One region of the Thioclava sp. F28-4 genome, then DNA from elsewhere that is predicted to be linked to it. Evidence: riboswitches for the same ligand, from Rfam matches in the RefSeq annotation. Region 1 holds a riboswitch; the other holds the start of a gene.
The links. A riboswitch is a leader RNA that binds a small molecule or an ion and turns the genes downstream of it on or off. The one in region 1 is predicted to bind cobalamin.
Positions count from the first base shown of each region.

Region 2: it holds a riboswitch for cobalamin, as region 1 does, so the genes downstream of both, BMI87_RS09555 (TonB-dependent siderophore receptor) here and BMI87_RS00275 (hypothetical protein) in region 1, are expected to answer to the same signal.

Region 1 covers NZ_MPZQ01000001.1:49,257-58,921, reverse strand. Annotated here, with positions in the region: gene BMI87_RS00280 (homocysteine S-methyltransferase family protein) at 37-1,086, opposite strand; gene BMI87_RS00275 (hypothetical protein) at 1,218-1,523, opposite strand; cobalamin riboswitch at 1,649-1,852, opposite strand; gene ppsA (phosphoenolpyruvate synthase) at 1,981-4,368, shown strand; gene bioB (biotin synthase BioB) at 4,456-5,442, opposite strand; gene BMI87_RS00260 (biotin transporter BioY) at 5,445-5,999, opposite strand; gene BMI87_RS00255 (GntR family transcriptional regulator) at 6,084-6,752, opposite strand; gene BMI87_RS00250 (ATP-binding protein) at 6,884-8,953, shown strand; gene queE (7-carboxy-7-deazaguanine synthase QueE) at 9,001-9,665, opposite strand, start outside.
Region 2 covers NZ_MPZQ01000003.1:399,023-410,361, reverse strand. Annotated here, with positions in the region: gene BMI87_RS09565 (DUF1499 domain-containing protein) at 1-113, shown strand, start outside; gene BMI87_RS09560 (DUF475 domain-containing protein) at 228-1,274, shown strand; cobalamin riboswitch at 1,304-1,498, shown strand; gene BMI87_RS09555 (TonB-dependent siderophore receptor) at 1,635-3,458, shown strand; gene BMI87_RS09550 (ABC transporter substrate-binding protein) at 3,445-4,311, shown strand; gene BMI87_RS09545 (iron ABC transporter permease) at 4,308-5,291, shown strand; gene BMI87_RS09540 (ABC transporter ATP-binding protein) at 5,291-6,037, shown strand; gene BMI87_RS09535 (cobalamin-binding protein) at 6,037-6,828, shown strand; gene BMI87_RS09530 (FMN-binding glutamate synthase family protein) at 6,906-8,516, shown strand; gene BMI87_RS09525 (serine hydrolase) at 8,744-9,634, opposite strand; gene BMI87_RS09520 (YeeE/YedE thiosulfate transporter family protein) at 9,789-10,304, shown strand; gene BMI87_RS09515 (DUF6691 family protein) at 10,301-10,951, shown strand; gene BMI87_RS09510 (beta-lactamase hydrolase domain-containing protein) at 10,993-11,339, shown strand, end outside.

The DNA.
Region 1 (9,665 bases):
GCGCGAAATGCGCGCGCGACAGGGCAGCGTTAAGCCTCAGGCGCCGTCGCCAAGGGCCCGGATATGCGCCGGGAGGCGGGCGTTCTGACCATACATGAAGTGGTTCTCCATCCGCTCCGAGAAGCGGCTGGCCTCGGTCTCGCGGCCCACGGCCTCGGCCATTTCGCGGATATGCATCGGGCTCGCCCCGCAGCACACGCCAAGGTAATTCACCCCGATCGCCTGCGCCTCACGCGCGAAGGCGCCGATCTCGTAGCGGTTACACGCCAGCGGATCGAGCGCGGTCGGGAAGGTCCGGCCATGCGGCGAGGGGCAGGTGCAGCCGTTGTGATCGGAGAGGTTGAAGAAGGTGGGCTCCTCCGTCGTGGTCCGGTAGGGCACGGGCAGGGCGCCGACATGGCAGCTTACCGCTGCGCGCACCTTGCGCAGCCACGGCATCATCGTCTGCGGCCCGCGGAAGCAGTTCAGCCCGACGACATCGGCGCCCGCCTGTTCGAGCTGCTGGCAGGTCTCGACGATGCCGACCCCGTCCATCATCTCGTTGGCCGCCATCGGCGCCAGCGTCAGCACCACCGGCAGACCCGACGCCTTCGCGGCCTCCAGCGCACACAGCGCCTCGCCCGCATAGTAGAAGGTCTCGCCGATGATAATGTCCGCGCCTTCCTCGACTGCCCAGCCGATCATCTCGTCGAACATTGCGCGCACCTCGGCCTGCCGTGCCGGATCGGTCGGGTCCCAGATATTCGTGTTCGAGATATTGCCCGCCATCAGGTTGCCGGTCTTCGCATTGGCGACCTCGCGCGCGATTTTCAGCGCCGCGCGGTTGAGCGGCTCCAGCAGGTCTTCCTTGCCGATCACGCGCATCTTCTCGCGGTGACCGTTATAGGTGAAGGCCTCGACGATATCGCTGCCGGCGCGCTGGAAATCGATATGCAGATTGCGCAGCGCCTGCGGGTATTCGAGCGCCACCTCGGGCACGAATTCCCCGGCGGTCAGATAGCCGCGCCGTTCCAGTTCGAACAGAAAGCCCTCGGCGCAGATCACCGGGCGCGCGTCGAGCAGGCGGGTCAGTTTGTTGTCATTCATGGAGAGATCCTCTCAGTTCATCCATGACCATCGTTTGAAGTGCCGAGCCTCACAGGGAACGGGGCTGTCGTTCCCTGCTGCAATGGTCCTCGGCCGGGCCGCAGAATGCGACCGCAAGACGAAAAACAGGCTCAGAGGCCGCGCCGGGCGCGAGCCCCGCCGCGCCGAAGCGGCGGGGGCATCTCGATCGGCAGGGCGAAAGGCTGCGGGCGCAATGAGTCCAACAGCAACTCGCAGAACACCGCGACGGCGGGCGAGGCTGCGCCGAACGGATAGGCCTGCGTATGGGCGATGATCGCCGCCTTCGCATAGGGCATGTCGCCCGGCAGTCCGCCGAGCCATTCCATGTAGCCCAGCGTGCCCAGCTCACGCGCACGCAGCGGCGAGATCGGTCCTATATCGAGTTGTAAGAGTGAAAGCGTTCGTTCCAAAAGCATCGCGCCCTCCGCGCAAAAGGGCGGGAGTGGTCGCGGCACGGCGATATGCGAGGTCCGATCTGGTCCATCTCTCGTCTCTCCGTCCCAGGGCACCCCGCCCGGGTTTAAGGTGACCGAGATGCGCGCGGGCGCGCATCCGAGATGGCAGGTCTCCTGACTCGCGGGTCGTGGCTTCACCGGACCTTCCCAACCTTTGCAGGTCAGTGGCGTTTCCGGTGGCGCTCGCCGCTTACAGTTGCGGGGGCAGTCACGGAGTTGGGCATCGCCCGCACCGTGTTCCCTTTTCAGCCGACCCTTTGGGGCCGGACACCATCCCGGATTTGATCGCAGGAAAATCTGGCGCTGTCCAGAACGGATTGGGGCCTGTGGGACAAGCGGGCCCGCGTTGACAAAGATCAAGGTCGAAATGCGCCCCTGCGATAAAGTGCCCGCAGGTGCAAACAGGGGAGGCGAGCTCATGGCCACGAAGAAAGAAGTCATTCCTTTCGATAGCTTACGCCGCGAGGATGTCGCGCTTGTGGGCGGCAAGAACTCTTCGCTTGGAGAGATGGTGCAGGAGCTTGGCGCCAAGGGCATTCAGGTTCCGCCGGGCTTCGCCACCACCTCCGACGCCTATCGGATGTTTCTCGAGGAAAACAATCTGACCGAGGCCATCGCGGGCTATCTCGCCGATTACGATGCCGACAAGATCAGCCTTCATGTCGCGGGTCAGAGCATTCGCGACACGATCGTGGCCGGGGACTGGCCCGCCTCGACCGAAGCCGCGATCCGGGAGGCGTATCGCGATCTGTCGAAGCGGGCAGGGGTGCCCGAGGTCTCCGTCGCCGTGCGCTCGAGCGCGACGGCCGAAGACCTCCCCGATGCCAGCTTTGCCGGTCAGCAGGAGACCTATCTGAACGTGTCGGGCGAAGAGGAGCTTCTGACCGCCTGCCGCAAGTGCTACGCCTCGCTCTTCACCGACCGCGCGATCACCTATCGCAAGCTCAGAGGGTTCAATCACCTCGATGTCGCGCTCTCCGTGGGCGTCCAGCAGATGGTGCGCTCCGATATCGGCGGGTCGGGCGTGATGTTCTCGATCGACACGGAAACCGGCTTCGACAAGGTCGTGCTGATCAGCGCGGCCTGGGGCTTGGGCGAGAATGTCGTGCAGGGCGCGGTCACGCCGGACGAGTTTCAGGTCTACAAACCGTTCCTTGGCAAGGCCGGGGTCAAACCGATCATCGAGAAGAAGCTCGGCGCGAAAGAGATCAAGATGATCTATGCCGGGCCGGACGCCCCGAACCCGGTGCGCAACGTGCCGACGTCAAAAGCGGAACGCGGGAAGTTCGTTCTGTCGGATGACGAGGTGCTCGACCTCGCGCAACAAGCGGCCACCATCGAAGCGCATTACGGCCAGCCGATGGATATGGAATGGGCGAAAGACGGCGTCACGGGGAAGCTGTTTATCGTGCAGGCGCGCCCTGAGACCGTGCAATCTCGGGTCTCTGCGGGGTCGCTCCGGCGCTATACCATCGGCGCGCATGGTCCGGTCGTCGTCAGCGGTCTGTCGGTCGGCGAACAGGTCGCGACCGGGCGTGTCTGCCTGATCGAAGACGTCAAGGATATCGACGATTTCGTGGATGGCTCGGTCCTCGTCACCTCGACGACGGACCCCGATTGGGTGCCTGTCATGAAACGCGCCTCGGCCATCATCACCGACCACGGCGGCAGAACCAGCCACGCCGCCATCGTCAGCCGCGAGCTGGGCGTGCCCGCCATCGTCGGCTGTGGCGATGCTACCCATGTGCTGCATGACGAGCAGGAGGTGACCGTCTGCTGCGCCGAAGGCGACGAGGGCCGGGTCTATGACGGCTTTGCCGAGTTCACGGTCGAAGATCTGAACCTCGACGCGGTGCCGGAAACCAAGACCAAGGTCATGCTCAACCTCGCCAACCCGGCCATTGCCGCGCGCTGGTGGCGGCTGCCGATCGACGGTGTCGGTCTGGCGCGGATGGAATTCGTGATCTCGAACACGATCCGGGTCCACCCGATGGCGCTGCTGCATTTCTCCGATATCCGGGAGACGGAGGTGCGGGAAGAAATCGAAACGCTCACAAGAGGATACGAGGACAAGGCCGAGTATTTCGTCGATCAACTGGCGCTCGGACTGTCCCGGATCGCCGCCGTGGCCTACCCGAACCCGATGATCCTGCGGCTGAGCGATTTCAAGACGAACGAATATGCCGACCTCTTGGGCGGGCGGCAATTCGAGCCGGTGGAATCCAACCCGATGATCGGCTGGCGCGGCGCCTCGCGCTATTACGATCTCGCCTATGTCGAGGGGTTCCGGCTCGAATGCCGGGCGATCCGGCGACTGCGCGAAGAGGCCGGGTTCGACAATGTGCTGGTGATGGTGCCGTTCTGCCGCACGCCCGAAGAGGCCGACCGCGTCTTGGCGGTGATGGCCGAGGAAGGGCTGGTGCGCGGATCGAACGGTCTGCAGATCTACGTGATGTGCGAAGTGCCCTCGAACGTCATCCTCGCCGAGGAATTCGCCAAGCGGTTCGACGGTTTCTCCATCGGGTCGAACGATCTGACGCAGCTGACCTTGGGCATCGACCGCGACAGCGACCGGCTCGCGCCTCTGTTCGACGAACGGCACGCCGCCGTTCAGTGGATGATCCGGAGCGTCATCGAAAGAGCGCATGGCGTGGGCGCGAAGGTCGGGCTCTGCGGTCAGGCGCCGTCGAACTACCCGGAATTCGCCCGCAGACTGGTCGAGTTCGGCATCGACTCGATATCGGTGACGCCGGACAGTTTCCTGAAGGTCAAAGGCCATGTCGCCGAGGCGGAAGGTCAGCGCTGATCTGAGCGTGAACCCGCGGGACCTTTTCGTTTGCGTCGGGGCCAGAGCTTAACCGTCTCGGGCGAGTTGCCCGAGACGGTCGCGCGCTCAAGCCACGGTTGCCGGTTCGGCGCTCGGCTTCGCGGGGGCCACATGCATGCCCAGCCGCGCCAACAGGTCCTGATCTTTCCACGCTGCGGGGTTGTCCGTGGTCAGAAGCTGATCGCCCACGAAAATCGAGTTCGCGCCCGCGACGAAGCAAAGCGCCTGCCACGCGTCGCTCATCCCGGTGCGGCCTGCCGAGAGCCGCACGACCGACGCGGGCATCAGGATCCGCGCGAGCGCGACGACCCGCACCAGCGCGAAAGGGTCGACCGGCTCGGCGTTCTTTTGCACCGGCACGCCTTCGATCTCGTTCCAGAGGTTGATCGGCACGCTGGCCGGGTGCGCGGGCAGGGTGGCGAGCGTCACCAGCATGGCGATCCGATCCTCCTCAGCCTCGCCCATGCCCAAGATCCCGCCGCAACAGACCCGAATGCCGCCTTTGCGCACATTTTCGACCGTATCGAGCCGGTCCTCCATCGTGCGGGTCGTCGCGATCTTCCGGTAATAGTCCGGCGACGTGTCGATGTTGTGGTTGTAGAAAACCAGCCCCGCCGCCTTCAGCTTCTCGACCTGCCGCGGCGAGAGCATGCCCAGCGTCATGCAGGTCTCCAGCCCCAGCTCGGAGACGCCGCGCACCATCTCGCAGAGCGCATCCATGTCGCGATCCTTCGGGCTGCGCCACGCCGCGCCCATGCAGAACCGTTGCGCGCCTGAGGCCTGCGCGCGTCGTGCCGCGCTCAGAACCTCTTCGGTCTTCATCAGCTTGGTGGCTTTCACGCCGGTCTCGTAATGCGCGGATTGGGAGCAATACCCGCAATCTTCCGGGCAGCCGCCCGTCTTGATCGACAGCAGGCTCGCCGTCTCGAGCGCGCTCGGGTCGAAATGGGTGCGATGAACCGTTTGCGCCCGGTGAAGAAGCTCGGGGAAGGGCAGGTCGTGGATCGCCTTCGCCTGCGCCATGCTCCAATCGTTTCTGATGTCTCCCGCCATGGTTACGCGCGCTCCTTCAGGCGGGTGAGGCCCGTCGCGAGACCGCTGGCGATTGCGATCTTGACCAGATCCCCGGGAACGAAAGGTGCGACGCCGGTTGCGAGAAGTTTCGACGCGGGCACGAAATTGGCGAGCCAGGCGAGGCCCGCGGCATAGACCACGATCAGCCCGACGAGCATCGCCAGCGCTTTGCCGAGCCAACCGCGACCATGTGCGAGCACGCTGATCATGGGCGCCGCCAGCAGAAAGCCCAGCAGGTAGCCCCCGGTCGGTCCCATCATGTAGGCTAGGCCGATGCCGCGCTCGGGTGTGCCTGAGAAGACCGGCGCCCCCATCGCGCCCATCATGAGATAGGTGGTCATTGCGGCAGCCGCCATTCTGGGGCCGACGCTCGCTGCGATGAAGAAGACCGCAAGCGTGTGCAGGGTCATCGGCACGGGCCAGAAAGGCACCTGAAGCTTCGCGCCGAGTGTGATCAGGGCAGCGCCCCAAAGCGCGAGCCCAAGGCCGCGCCAGAGAGTGTGGGTGAGCTTCTGGGAAGTGTCGAAAACCGTCATTGAACCTGTCCTCAGTCGATAGTTGGAATTGCTATCTATGACTATGCGGGCGCATCCGGGGCTATCAATTGGAGTTATAGATAATTATCCAGAAATCACGTAAGTCTCGTGTGCTTCGGCATTTTTTATCGATGACTTGCGTTTTCCTATCCAGCCGACATGGCGTGCCAAGGTTGCGCAGGCCAGGTCTGTCTGCCCCTTGTGGAGGGCGGTAATGATGATCCGGTGATCGTGGTCCGAGCGGGCTTCCCAGTCGCGGCGCCAGGCGGCGAAAAGGAAGCGTGCGCTGGTCGTCTGCAGATTGTCGATCGTCTCCAGAAGTCGTGGCATCCCGCAGGGTGTCAGGATCAACTGGTGGAATTGACGGTTCGCGGCCTCCCAATCACGGACTGTTCTGGCACTGTCTCCGATACGCGTAACCTGTTCAGCTTTTTGGAGAATTGCGCGTGTCATGTTCGGAGCTGCATGGCGCAGCGCCAAGGGTTCGAGGCTGGCGCGCATCTCCGCCACTTCGCGCAGTTCGGCCACGTCGAACTCGGTCACGCGAAAGCCGCGGCGCGCTTCGCTCTCGGCCAATCCGCGCGCCTGCAATTCGCGAAAGGCTTCGCGCACCGGGACGTGGCTCGCGCCGAACTCGCTCGCGATGTGGTCCTGTCTCAGCCGGGCGCCGGGCGGAATCTCACCTGAAATGATGCGATCCGAAAGTATCCGCGCGATGCGCTGCGAATGTGTTTCATGGGGTGTATCCGTCATAATTTATAGATAAATATTCTAGCAGCAATTCGTCCACCCCCATTCATGTACCGGAAACATGTTTGTAAGATTAAGGAAAAGATATATCTCTGGGCAGTGGTGGAGACGCATTAACCTGCATTGGATCTTATGTGACCTGGCAAGAAGCTTTCCGGCGTGATGCGCGCGGAACTGAGGACGACGCGGCTCCCGATGCCGGCTACAAAGCCCTGATGGAGCTGATCGATGACGGATTCTGCGTCATCCAGTTCATCGACGGGCCCAGAGGGCCCCTCAGCGACTATGTCCATATCGAAGCCAATTCCGGTTACGAAAGACATACCGGGATCGACGGTATCGTCGGCAAGACCGTGTTCGATGTCGCCCCACAAGACGGGGCCGAGTGGGTCAAAATCTACGGCGAAGTGCTCAGAACCGGAGAGCCTCTGAGGTTCGAGCGCGAGTTCGTCGAGGCCGGGCGGCATATCGAGGTTTCCGCGACGCGGGTGGAGCCCGCCGCGAAAGCGCAGGTCGCGGTTCTGTTTCGCGATATCACCGAGCGCAAACGCAAAGAGCGCGAACTACGCGAAAGCCAGCGCCGCGCGGAAAAGAGTGCACGTCACGTCGCACGCGCGCTCTCGGCCGGGGCGATCCTTGGCACCTGGGTTTGGTATCTCGACAGCGAAACCTTCGATCTCGATGAAGAATTCTCGCGCAGCATGGGGCTCGATTCCGCGCAAGGCGCTGCAGGTCTGACAATCGACCAGATTGTCGTGAACGTTCATGAGGACGACAAGCCGGGGCTGATGGCGGCGATCGATCGCGCCACGCAGCAGACGACGCCGTATGCATATCAGTTTCGCGTCAAGCGGGCCGACGGGCTGTATCACTGGGTCGAAGCCAATGGCCGGATGGAGGCCGAAACGCCGCGCATCTTCGCAGGCGTTCTGATGGATCTCGATGACCGGCGCGCCATTCTCGAAGAGCGCGACAAGGCGGCGGCCGAGCTGTCCAAGCTGAATGAAACGCTGGAGCAGCGCGTCGAAGAGCAGACCGCGAAGCTCATGCAGCGGGAGGGAGAGCTCCGGCAGGCCCAGAAAATGGAGGCCGTCGGGCAGTTGACCGGGGGGCTCGCCCACGATTTCAACAATCTCCTCACGGCGATTTCCGGGTCGCTCGACTTCGTCGCAAAGCGGCTCGAAGACGGGCGTCGCGAGGAAATCCTGCGCTATCTCGAAGCCGCGCAAGCGTCGACCGAACGGGCCGCCAGCGTCACACAGCGTTTGCTCGCCTTCTCGCGTCAGCAGTCGCTGATGCCCAAGCCGACCGACGTGCCGCAACTGGTCCGCAGTATGGAGGACCTGATGCGGCACTCCATCGGGCCGCATATTCTGGTAAGGGCGGAGGACGACGCAGAGGCCTGGCCCGCGATGGTCGACCCGAACCAGCTTGAGAGCGCGCTTCTCAATCTGTGCATCAATTCGCGCGATGCGATGCCCGATGGCGGCACGATCACGATCGGCACGACCAACGAGGCCATCGAGACCGAGAACTCGGAGCTTCCGCCCGGCGACTACCTGCGTCTGTCCGTGCACGACACTGGAACGGGTATGACTGCGGAGGAAATCTCGAAAGCCTTCGATCCCTATTTCACGACGAAGCCCAGCGAGAAGGGCACCGGCCTCGGGCTTTCGATGGTCTACGGGTTCGCGCGCCAAAGCGGCGGCTGCGCGACGATCGACTCCGAGCTGGGGAAGGGGACGACCGTGAACATTTTCCTCCCGCGCTCGGTCGAGACGGTCGCGCGCGCCGAGGTGGATTTGCCTGTAAGCGAGGAGCCCGCCACGGGGGGCGGACACACGATCCTCGTTGTGGACGATGAGGCGATCGTGCGTTTCGTCGTCGTGGAGGCGTTGGAAGAGGCGGGCTTCACGGTCTATCAGGCGGCCCATGCGGCGGCCGGGCTTCAGGTGCTGCAGGACCAGCCCGAGGTGACGCTTCTCCTGACGGATATCGGCTTGCCGGGCGGCATGACGGGCCGGGAGCTTGCAGCCCGGGCGCGAGAGGCGCGAGAAGATCTCAGAGTGATGTTCATGACCGGGTATGACGAGGAAGCGGCAACGGCCACGACGCTTACGGATACTGAAGTCTTGCTGAAGCCGTTCGATTTCGACGAAATGGTGCGTCGCGTCACGAGTTTCGCGAACCGCACCGCTGCGTGACGCGGGTCGCGCCCGAGTGATGTTCGGGGCGTCCGACCCTAGGCGGATCAAACGCCGCGCTTGTTGCCCCAGATCAGAACATGCAGCTGCGGCAGGATGCGGGGCGCGAACCAGTTGTCCGCCATAGCGGTGTCCGTCAGCCAGCCAAGCCGGTCGGCCAGACCCTGCGGATCGACCGCAACCTCCGGGTCAACCTCGGGATTGCCCGGCTGCAGATAGAGCGGCAGATCCGGGTGGCGGGCATGGGCCGCCTTGGCCCAGTCGTAATCCGCGCGGTCGAAGATCACGATCTTCATCACGGTGCTGCGGGCCGAACCTCCGGCCGCCACGCACGCGGCAAAGGCGTCCCAATCGACCTGCTCTCCGCTCGAAGGCGGCTTCGGCGACAGCACCAGCGTGTCCAGATCACCGAACCAAGGCCGCGCGACAGAGCCCTGCGTCTCGCAGGCGAAGCGGTAGCCGGCGGCCCGCCCGAGCGCGATCAGCGGCCCGAAATCCTGAATGGCCGGGTTTCCGCCGCTGAGCGAGATCGTCAGCGGGCGGTCGCCAGACAGCCGACGCAGCTCGGCCCAGACATCCTCGGAACTCATCGGCGCCCATGTGTGACGATAGGCGCTGTCGACCGCGTGGAGGCTGTCGCACCACGAGCAGCGGTAGTCGCAGCCGCCCGCGCGCACGAATAGCGTAGGTTCGCCGATCAGCGCGCCTTCGC
Region 2 (11,339 bases), on a different contig from region 1:
TTTGGGTCGAGGGCAACACGCTGCAAATCCGCGGCCATCTCGTCTACGGCAAATCTGACCTTGGCGTGAACAAGGCCCGGATCATGGGCTGGCTCGACGAGGCGGGGCTGTAGGGGGGGCTGATCCGAGGCGCGCTTGCCGGGTCACAGCGATCAACTCTGACGGCGCGCTCCCTTGCGAAGAGAGGGGGCGAAGCCTAAGTGAGGCTCCATGCAGCCGGAGCCAGCATGACCACCATGTACCGTTATTTCTCCTGGGCCATCGCCGTCACCATCGCGGGGCTGGTCGGGTCGTTCGCGCTGGGATTTGCCCAGACCGGCGGGCTTGGCGGCGCGGTCTCTTTCCTGATGATCACGGCGGTGCTCGCCGTGCTGGAAATCTCGCTGAGCTTCGACAACGCCATCGTCAACGCCAACAAGCTGCACCAGATGACGCCAAAATGGCAGCGTCGTTTCCTGACCTGGGGTATTCTGATCGCGGTCTTCGGGATGCGTATCCTGTTCCCGCTGCTGATCGTCGTGATCGCCGCCGGGATCGGACCGTGGGAAGCGGTGCAACTGGCCGCGAAACATCCGGCGGAATATGCCGAGATCATCGAGGACGCGCATCTGTCGATCGCGGGCTTCGGCGGCGCTTTCCTGATGATGGTCGCGCTCACCTATTTCATCGACGAGGGCAAAGAGGTTGACTGGATCCGAGCGTTGGAGCGCCGTCTGCGCGCGCTCGCCTCGATCCGCGGCCTCGAGATCGGGCTCGTGCTGCTCGTCATTCTGGCCTTTACCTGGATCCTGCCCGAAGGGCGTGAGGACGAGTTCATGTTCGCCTCCATCTGTGGGCTTGCGACCTTCCTCGGGGTCGAAGTGCTGAGCCACGTGCTCGACCGGACGAATATCGCCGCCGAGACGGCCAAGGCGGGCCTCGGCGCGTTCCTCTATCTCGAAGTGCTCGACGCGTCCTTCAGCTTCGACGGGGTGATCGGGGCCTTCGCGCTGACCCAGAACCTGTTCCTGATCGCGATCGGTCTGGGGATCGGCGCGATGTATGTGCGCTCGATGACGCTGATGCTGGTGGAGCGCAACACGCTCAGCGAATTCCGCTATCTCGAGAACGGCGCCTTCTGGTCGATCCTGATCCTCTCGGTCGTCATGTTCGCGCAGACGTTGGTGGAAGTGCCCGAGGTGATTACCGGGCTGATCGGGGCGGGGCTGATCGGGCTGGCGCTGCTGTCCTCGATCCGTTTCAACAAGCGCAGCAGAGCCGCCGTCGAGAGTTGAAATTTTCTTGACAGACTGCGGCGCGCGCGGCACAGCAGGGGCACTTCGGTTCCGCCTTGGCGGATGAAAAGGGAACCCGGTGCGATGCGTGCATTCATTCCGGGGCTGCCCCCGCAACTGTGAGCGGCGAGTGACGGCTGACTGAGCCACTGGGGCGACCCGGGAAGGCCAGCCGAAACCAAGACCCGCGAGCCAGGAGACCTGCCGAGGCGCTCATCCTTTCTGCCTGTGCGGGGCGCGCAGCGGAGGCGGTCTTCCGTCAGTGGTGACATTCTCACCGTCGGCGGAAATTCCAAATTTCCAAAGACTTACGATACGAAGTTCACGCGACCACAGAGTCGCGATACGAGGGAATTGGATATGATCCGCACCCGTTTGACCGTGGGCCTGATGCTCACCACCGCGCTGGCAGCCCCCGCGCTCGCGCAAGACAGCCAACCTTACCAACTCGATGAGATCGTGATCTACCACGGCGCGCTCGAGCCGCAATCGTCGGACAAGACCGCGCAGGCGGTCACCGTGCTGTCGCGCAACGAGCTGGAGCGTTCGGGCCAGACCCGCCTTGCCAATCTGATCGCGCAATCGCCGGGCGTCGGCATCCTGTCGCGCGGGCCGATGGGCGCGCAGACCGGCTTCACCATCCGCGGCGTGTCGCAGAACTACGTCAAGGTTATGGTGGACGGGATCGACGTCTCCGATCCGTCCGCGACGCAGGTGCTGCCCGATCTGGGCCGGTTCAACACGTTCAACTACGACCGGGTCGAGATCATGCGCGGCTCGCAATCGGCGGTCTATGGCGGGCAGGCGGTCGCCGGGGTCATCAACCTCGACACGCCGCGTCCGACCGAGGATGGCGTGAGCCAAAGCGTCAAGGTCGAGCTCGGTTCCTACCAGACCGCGAATGCGGCCTATAACTTCGGTTGGAAGAAGGGTGACGACGAGCTCGCGATCCAGCTCTCGAAAGTCTACACCGCTGGTTTCTCAGCCGCCGACAAGAAGAACGGCAATACCGAGAAGGACGGCTACCGCGCCGACCGCGTGAGCCTGCGCGCGCAGAAGCGCATCTCCGACAATCTGCTGATCGGCTTCAACGGCTTTGCGCAGAACGACCGGGGTGAGTTCGATAACGGCTTCAGCTCGCCGCCCACGGACAGCAACGAATACACCATCCACAAGGAGCGGGGCGGGCGTCTCTTTGCCAAATTCGCGACCGGTCCGCTCGATCACGAGCTCGGTCTGACCTATTACACCACCTCGCGCTGGTATCCGGTCTATGACTATGGCTACGAGGGCAAACGCCGCAAACTCGACTGGAAAGCCTCGACCGATCTCGGGCCGGGCCGCGTGACCTTCGGCGCGGATCGCACGCTGGAAACCTATACCGGCACCTATGTCACGGGCGATGTTCTGACCGCGGATACGGGCGTCTTCGGCGAATATGCCTTCTCGCCGATGGACGGCGTGAACGTGACCGCCTCGGCGCGCCATGACGATCACTCGGATTTCGGCGGCAACACCACGGGCCGTCTCGGCGTCACCTGGCAGGCCGATGCCGCGACCCTCTTGCGTGCCTCGGTGGGCAACGGGTTCCGCGCGCCGTCGGGCTACGAGCTTTATGACGGCTATGCGGGCAATCCCGATCTCAAGCCCGAGAAATCGCTGAGTTACGACCTTGGGGTCGAGCGTGATTTCGGTGCGCATAAGCTGACCGCGACGCTGTTCCATATCGAGGTGAAGGACCTGATCGACTACAGCAACACGACCTACAGCTATTACCAGACCTCGGGCACCGCCAAGCGGCAGGGTCTGGAGCTGGGTCTGAAGGGGCCGATCTCCAGCACGGTCAATTACAGCCTCGGCTATACCTATCTGGATTCGAAGAACCCCGACGGGCTCTCTGCCGGCTCGACGTGGAACTCGGCCTTCGGGCGCCACACGCTGACCGCCGGGATCGACGCGCAGGTGACTGACAAGCTCACGCTCGCCGCCGATATGCGCGTGGTCACCGATCGTCAGAGCCAGCCCGATTACGGCCTGCTGAACGCGCAGATGACCTACGATCTGGGCAATGACAAAGAGGCCTATCTGCGTATCGAGAACCTGACCGACACCGATTACCAGCTCTGGCCGGGCTACGGCACCTCGGGTCGCGCCGCCTATGTGGGGCTGCGTGCGCGGTTCTGATCTGAAAGGGGCGGTTTGCGCCGCCCTTTTCGCCGCCTTGGCGGCGACCTCCTCCGCATGGGCGGGGGAGACTGCGGACGACGTGCCGCAGCGTGTCGTGTCCATGAACCTCTGCACGGATCAGTTGGCGCTGGCGCTGGCCGATCCGTCGCAGATCGTCTCGGTCAGCCATTTCGCGACCGATCCGTCGATGTCGGTGCATTGGAAACAGGCTGAAGACCTGCCTGTAAACTACGGGCGTGCCGAAGAAATTTCTATTCTCCATCCCGATCTCGTTCTGGCCGATACATGGTCGAACCCGGATACGATCCGCATGTTGCGCACGCTCGGGATCCGGGTCGAGCAACTGCCGCCCGGCACCTCGCTGCCCGAAATTCGGGGCCGGATCGAGACGATGGGTAAGCTGCTTGGCCATCCCGACCGCGCGGCAAAGATGCTCGCGGATTTCGATGCGCGGCTGGCAGCGATCGAGACGCCCGCGCCGGGGCTGAAAGCTGCGATCATCGGGCCCTCGGGCTATGGCTACGGGCCGCGGACCCTTGAAGGGCAAATCCTTGAAATGGCAGGGTTTGAGAACGTCGTCAGCGGGCCGGGGCTCGACTGGGGCGGACGGTTGCCGCTGGAAGATCTGGTGATGGATCGCCCCGATCTGGTGGTCGTCGGCGGCTCGCAAGGCGGCACCGGCACGAGCCGCGCGCAGGAGGTGTTGGCGCATCCGGTGCTGCGCGATCTGCCGGTCGTGCGGGGGCTGCGCGATGCAAGCTGGACCTGTGGCGCGCCCGCGATGCTGAATGCGGTGGAGATGCTGGCAAAGCTCGGGCGTGAAATCGAGAAAAAGAAGTTGACGCAATGAGTTATCGCACGATCTTCATTCTTCTCTCCGTCCTCTGTGCGGTGCTTTTCGCAGCCTCGCTGCTGATCGGGCCGTCGGGCATTTCGCCGCTTCACGGCCTCTCCGCGCTGATCTCTGGCGATGGAGCCGCAGGGCTGGTGATGCGCGAGTTGCGCCTGCCGCGCGCGATCCTCGGGATCGGCGTCGGCGCCGCACTGGGGCTGTCGGGCGCCGCGATGCAAGGCTTCCTGCGTAACCCGCTGGCCGAGCCGGGACTGATCGGGACCTCTGCCGGCGCGGCGCTCGGCGCTGTGATTGCGATCCAGACCGGGCTCTACGCGCTCTTCGCTCTGGCTCTGCCGCTGGCGGCGCTGGCGGGCGCGGGTGTGGCCGTCGCACTGATCCTGATCCTTGCGGGGCGCGAGGGTCGGGCGCTCGTGCTGATCCTTGCGGGGATCGCGGTCTCGGCGCTGGCGGCGGCGGCGACCGCGCTGGTGCTGAACCTCGCGCCGTCGCCCTATGCCGCGGCCGAGATCGTGTTCTGGATGATGGGCTCGCTCGCCGATCGCTCGATGACCCATGTGGCGCTGGCGCTGCCGTTCCTGATCGTCGGCGCGCTGATCCTGCTGCGCGCGGGGGCTGGGCTGGATGCGCTGAGCCTTGGGGAAGATGCTGCAGCTTCGATGGGCATCTCTTTGAAAAAGCTCAGGCTTCAGATTGTCTTCGGCACGGCGCTGATGGTGGGCGCGGCCACGGCTGTAGCGGGCGCGATCGGCTTCGTCGGCCTCGTCGTGCCGCATCTGCTGCGCAAATCCGTGGGCGCGCGGCCCTCGCGGCTGCTTCCGGCTTCGGCGCTTGGCGGGGCGGCGATGCTGACGCTGGCCGATATCGCGACGCGGGTGATCGCGCCCGAGCGCGACCTGAAACTGGGCGTTCTGACCGCGCTGGTCGGGGCGCCGTTCTTCCTGTCGATGATACGCAAAATGGGGCGCGAGGGCTGATGCTGGAGTTGGAAAACCTCACCGTTCTACGCGGCGAATGTCCGGTGGTCGATCGCGTCTCGGCGCAGGTCGGGCCGGGCGAGGTGATCGGGCTGATCGGGCCCAATGGTGCGGGCAAGACCTCGCTGCTGCGGGGCGCGATGGGGCTTTTGTCGCATCGCGGGGACAGCTCGCTTTCCGCGCTCGACCCGATGGCGCGGGCGCGGGCGGCGGCGTGGCTGCCGCAGGCGCGCGAGATTGCCTGGGGGCTGTCGGTCGCCGATCTCGTCGCGCTGGGGCGGCTGCCGCATGGCCGCGATCAGGCGACGCGCGGGGCGGCTGCAGTGGAGGAAGCGCTGCGTCGGATGGGGCTCGACAACTACCGCGACCGTGCCGCCACGCAGCTCTCTGGCGGCGAGCAGGCTCGGGTGCTGATCGCGCGGGCGCTCGCGCAGGAAAGCCCGCTGATCCTCGCCGACGAGCCTATCGCAGGCCTCGATCCGGCGGCGCAGATCGCGACGATGCAGGTCTTCACCTCCCATGCGCAGGCGGGCGGCGCAGTGGTCACTTCGCTGCATGATCTCGGGCTGGCGGCGCGCCATTGCACCCGACTTTGGGTGATGGATCGCGGGCGGCTGGTCGCGGACGGTGCGCCCGGCGAGGTGCTGACCGCGACGCTTCTGGCCGAGGTCTTCCACATCCGCGCGCACTTCAAGAACACGCCGGAAGGCCCCGTTTTTCAACCGCTTTCCACATTGGGGGTCTGATGGCATTTCCGGCCGAGCGCATCGTCTGCCTGACCGAGGAGGCGGTCGAGACACTTTACCTTCTGGGTGAGGACGCGCGCATCGTCGGCGTCTCTGGCTACGCGGTGCGACCCAAACGGGTGCGTCAGGAAAAGCCGCGCGTCTCGGCCTTCATCTCCGCCGATCTGCCGAAGATCCTCGCGCTGAAGCCGGACCTCGTTCTGACCTTCTCGGACCTTCAGGCCGATATCGTCGAGGGGCTGGTACGCGAGGGCGTCGCCGTGCACGCGTTCAACCAACGCTCGGTCGCGGGCATCCTCGACATGATCTGCACGGTGGGCGCGCTGGTGGGCTGCACCGAGCGTGCGGAACTGCTCGCCGCGGGTTACGAAACGCGTCTGGCGGAGATCGCCGCGAAGCCGCGCCCCAACCGTCCGCGCGTCTGGTTCGAGGAATGGGACGAACCGCTGATCTCTGCCGTGGGCTGGGTGTCGGAGCTGATCGAGATCGCAGGCGGGCGCGATGTCTTCGCCGATCTGGCGAGAGAGGGCAAAGCCAAGGATCGCATCGTCACTCCCGAACAAGTGATCGCCGCCGCGCCCGAGGTCATCGTGGGGTCGTGGTGCGGCAAGAAGTTCCGTCCCGAGAAAGTTTCCGCAAGGCCAGGCTGGCAGGACGTTCCGGCTGTTGCGCGAAACCGGCTGCACGAGGTCAAATCCACCCTGATCCTGCAGCCCGGGCCTGCAGCGCTGACCGACGGGCTCGACGCGCTGGAGGCCGCGATCTGGTCCGATCCGGGGTTGCGGGCGTAATAGTTCTTAGACATAGAGCCCTCGCGCGCTAGAGTGTCCGCGCAGGAACAGAGGCTACTTACCCCGCGGGAGGGGGCATGTTCACGCGTTTTATACGGTTTTCACCACTCGTCTTGTCAGCTCTGCTGACGCTCGCAGCAGTTTCCGGTTTGATCCTTACCGATTGGTTTCTGGTCATCGCGATCCTCTTCGGTTTCCTGACGCTGGTCGGGATCCACGATCTGATCCAGACCAAACACGCGATCACCCGGAACTATCCGATCCTCGGCCATCTGCGCTTCTTCTTCGAGGAAATCCGCCCCGAGATCCGCCAATACCTGATCGAGGGGGACGACGAAGACATTCCGTTCTCCCGCGCGACCCGCACGATCGTCTATCAGCGCGCCAAGGATATCGAGGATGCCAAACCCTTCGGCACCCGTATCCGCGTCTCGGAATCGGGCTATCAGTGGATCACCCATTCGGTGAAGCCGCGCCATATCGAGGATAGCGATTTCCGCGTCGAGATCGGCGGGGAGGCGTGCAAGCAGCCCTACAAGGCGTCGATCTACAATATCTCGGCCATGTCCTTCGGGGCGCTGTCGGCGAATGCGATCATGGCGCTCAACAAGGGCGCGAAGATGGGCGGCTTCGCGCATGACACGGGCGAGGGCGGGATTTCGCGCTATCACCGTGAGGGCGGCGATCTGATCTATGAGGTCGGCTCGGGCTATTTCGGCTGTCGCAACCATGATGGCAGCTTCAACCCCGAGAAATTCGCCAAACGCGCGCAGGACCCTCAGGTCAAGATGATTGAGCTGAAGCTGAGCCAGGGCGCGAAGCCGGGCCATGGCGGCATGCTGCCTGCGGCCAAGATCACCCCCGAGATCGCCGAGGCGCGCGACATCCCGATGGATCGCGACTGCATCTCGCCCGCCTCGCATTCGGCCTTCTCGACCCCGCTGGAGATGATGGAATTCATCGGCCAGCTGCGCGAGCTGTCGGGCGGCAAGCCGGTTGGCTTCAAGCTCTGCGTCGGTCACCGCCGCGAATTCATGTGCATCGTCAAGGCGATGCTGGAAACCGGCATCACCCCCGATTTCATCGTGGTCGATGGCAAGGAGGGCGGCACCGGGGCCGCGCCTCTGGAATTCGCGAACCACATGGGCTTCCCGCTCGTGGAAGGCTTGAGCTTCGTGCATAACACGCTGCGCGGGGCGGGGCTGCGCGATCAGGTGAAGATCGGGGCGTCGGGCAAGGTCGTGACCGCCTTCCACATCGCCAAGGTTCTGGCGATCGGGGCGGATTGGGCGAACTCGGCGCGGGGCTTCATGTTCTCGATCGGCTGCATTCAGGCGCAGTCGTGCCACACGAACAAATGCCCGACCGGGGTGACCACGCAGGACCCGATCCGTCAGCGCGCTCTCGTCGTGCCGGAAAAGTCGACCCGCGTGGCCAATTTCCACCGCAACACGATGAAGGCGCTGGCCGAGATGACGGGGGCTGCGGGCCTCACCCATCCGGGGCAGTTCCTGCCGCATCACCTGCTGGTGCGCGACCGCGAGCGCGATTTCAAAGTGGGCGACGAGATCTATCACTACATGCCCGAAGGGTTCCTCCTGCGCGAGGATGACGACCGCTTCGGCTATCTCAAGCGCTGGAAACGGGCCCGCGCCGAGGCGTTCGAGCCCTTCGACAGCGGCGTGTGAGATCGGATCTCACGGTGTCTTGGGAGAGGCGGCGACGGAGGTTGCCGCCTCTCTTTTTGGCGATGAGGGAGCGCCCGACCTCGGGTGGGCGCAGGCAAGGTCTCAGTGGTCTTCGCTTTATCGTGCCTTACACCTCCAACGCTGATGCGCGCGGTCTGGCTGCAAAAGCGCCCTCCCGGGGGGAGGTCGGGCGCTGCCCGGTGTTGGTCACACCGGGCTGGTCTTACTCACTGCGCGAGCAGGGCTTTTGCCACGGTCTGTTCGGCTGGCCCTTCGAAAGGGCCATGCGTGAAGGCGGCGGCGGTGCGGCCTGTCTCGGGGCAGCGATAGACGGCGTTGGAGCTGAACGGCCCCGCGCCGGAATGGCCGAAGACGCGGGTGTCGCCCCAGTCGCCGCACATCAGCCCCAGCCCGTACCCATGCCGCGTCCAGGGGCGGTCGGGCAGTGCGCCTCCCAACTCGCGGCAGGCGGTCATGCGGGCGAAAGCGCGTGGCGGCAGCAGCCCGCGCAGCCCGTGCAATAGCCGCGCCGCATCGCCCGCCGTGCCGATCAGCGTGCGGTGATAGACCCAGCCGGGGTGGTAGTCGCGCGCCTCGGGCCAGTGAAGCGGGGCGAAATCAGCGGGCGCTTCCGCGAGCCGGACGCTCTCCAGCCCTAACGGCCTCGCGATCCTCTCTTGCACCAGCTCCGCGAGGCTCCGGCCTGCGGCGCCTTCGATCACCTCGCGGGCGAGCATGTAGCCGAGGTTGGAATAGCGCCACCCTTCGCCGGGCGGAAATGGCGCGCGCTGTGCCAGAACCCGCGCCACCAGCAGATCGCGCGGCCAAGGCGTGCGCCCGGCTACGACATCCGCGTGATAGGCGGGTAGGGTGCCGTAATCGGGCAGGCCCGCGCTGTGCTCCAGAAGCTGCGCCAGCGTACCCCCCGCAACCAGCTCCGGCAGATCGAGCGGCGCGTCCAATTCGAGCCGCCCCTCGGCCTCGAGCATCAACGCCAGCGCCGCGATCACGGGCTTGGTGAAGCTCCAATAGGGAAAGAGGGGCGCGCTTTCCTGCGCCGTTTGGCAGCGAGCGTCGCGGTCAATCGTCGCGGTGAAGACGGTGGCGGGTTGGGTCAATGCTTTGTCTTTAAGTGATTTTTCCGGCGGGTCGGGCAGGGCGTTTCCCGAGTTTATGTCATTTGCCGCATCGCGGCGCTGAAAAAAGTTGAAACGGCTTTGGCGATTTGTATCATCACCTATGAATATGATCATGGGAGGAAGGGAGGCTTTCATGAGAGACGCACCCAAAGCATTTTGGTCACCGCTCGCCGCCGGCACCGCGCTCGGCCTAGCGCTGCTGTTGACCTTCGTCGTGACCGGGCATGGGCTCGGCGCATCCGGCTTCGTGACCCGCTTCGCGGCACAGGCCAATGACTGGGTCGCCCCGCAGGCGACCGCTGACAATTCCTATTTCGGCCCCTTCATGGCGGCGGGTAGCCCGCTTCTGAGCTGGATCACCTGGGAAGTGGTCGGCGTCCTGATCGGGGCGTGGCTCGGCGCGAAAGGCGCGGGCCGAATCTCGGTCAAGGTAGAGCGCGGCCCGCGCACCACGAGCGGTAATCGCCTCGTTTACGCGCTGATCGGCGGGGCGCTGGTGGGCTTCGGCGCGCGTCTGGCGCGCGGCTGCACCTCGGGTCTGGGTCTGTCGGGTAGTGCGACGCTCGCCGTGGCGGGCTTCGTCTTCCTGATCGGCTTCTTCGCGGCGGGCTTCGCCGTCTCGATGATGATGCGGAGGATCTGGCAATGAGCATCCCTCTTTACGATAGCGGCATAGCCTCGGGCCTCCTGTCGGGCATTCTCTTCGGCTACGCGCTGGAGGCGGCGGGCTTCGGCTCTCCGCGCAAGCTGACGGGGCAGTTCACCCTGCGCGACTTCTCGGTCTTCAAGGTGATGTTCACCGCCGTGATCGTCTGCGCCGTGGGGCTTTACGTGCTGCGGACGATGGGCTGGATGGGCCCCGCTGCGGTCTTCATCCCGACGCTCTTCTTCTGGGCGATCCTGCTGGGCGGCGTCTTCATCGGCGCGGGCTTTGCCGTGGGCGGCTATTGCCCGGGCACGTCCGTGGTCGGCGTGGCCTCGGGCCGGATCGACGCGGTGGTCTTCGCGATCGGCATGGTGCTCGGCACCTCGGTCTTCGCCTGGGTCTTCGACCCGATCAAGGATTTCTACCTCGCAGGTCAGGGGCCGACGGCACAGACCCTGCCGCAGCTCCTCGGGCTGCCGGAATGGGTGATCCTGCTGGCGCTGATCATCATCGCCGCCGTGGGCTTCCGCCTCGGCACGATCCTCGAGCGGTCGCGCGGCGGTCCGTTCACCGCCGAAGAGGTCTGCGCCCCGGATGACGAGGCCGACGAGTTCGCCCTCACGTCCGCATCGGCAGATGCGCGCGGGTAACGGTTTGTAATACGGACGAAATTCTAGGGAGGAAAAAGTCCATGAAACTGCATAAGAAACGCAAGAGCCTGCTGCGCGCCGCGATGGTGCCGGTGACTGCGGTCGCGATGAGCGCCGCCGTTCCCGCCACCTCCAGCGCGCAGGCGACCAACCCCTGCGCTCCGGCTGTGACGAACCCCTGTGCGCCGGCCAACCCCTGCGCACCGGCGGCCGCCAACCCTTGCGCACCGGCGGCTGCAAACCCCTGTGCGCCCTCGGCGGCCAAGGCCGCGGATGCGGGCAGCGACGCGGCACCGATGGCCAGCGGGCCCTATGACACCACCGTCAAGGCCACGCAGGCGCCCTATGGCGACAAGATGCCCCCGATCGTCGACAATTACCTGCGCGC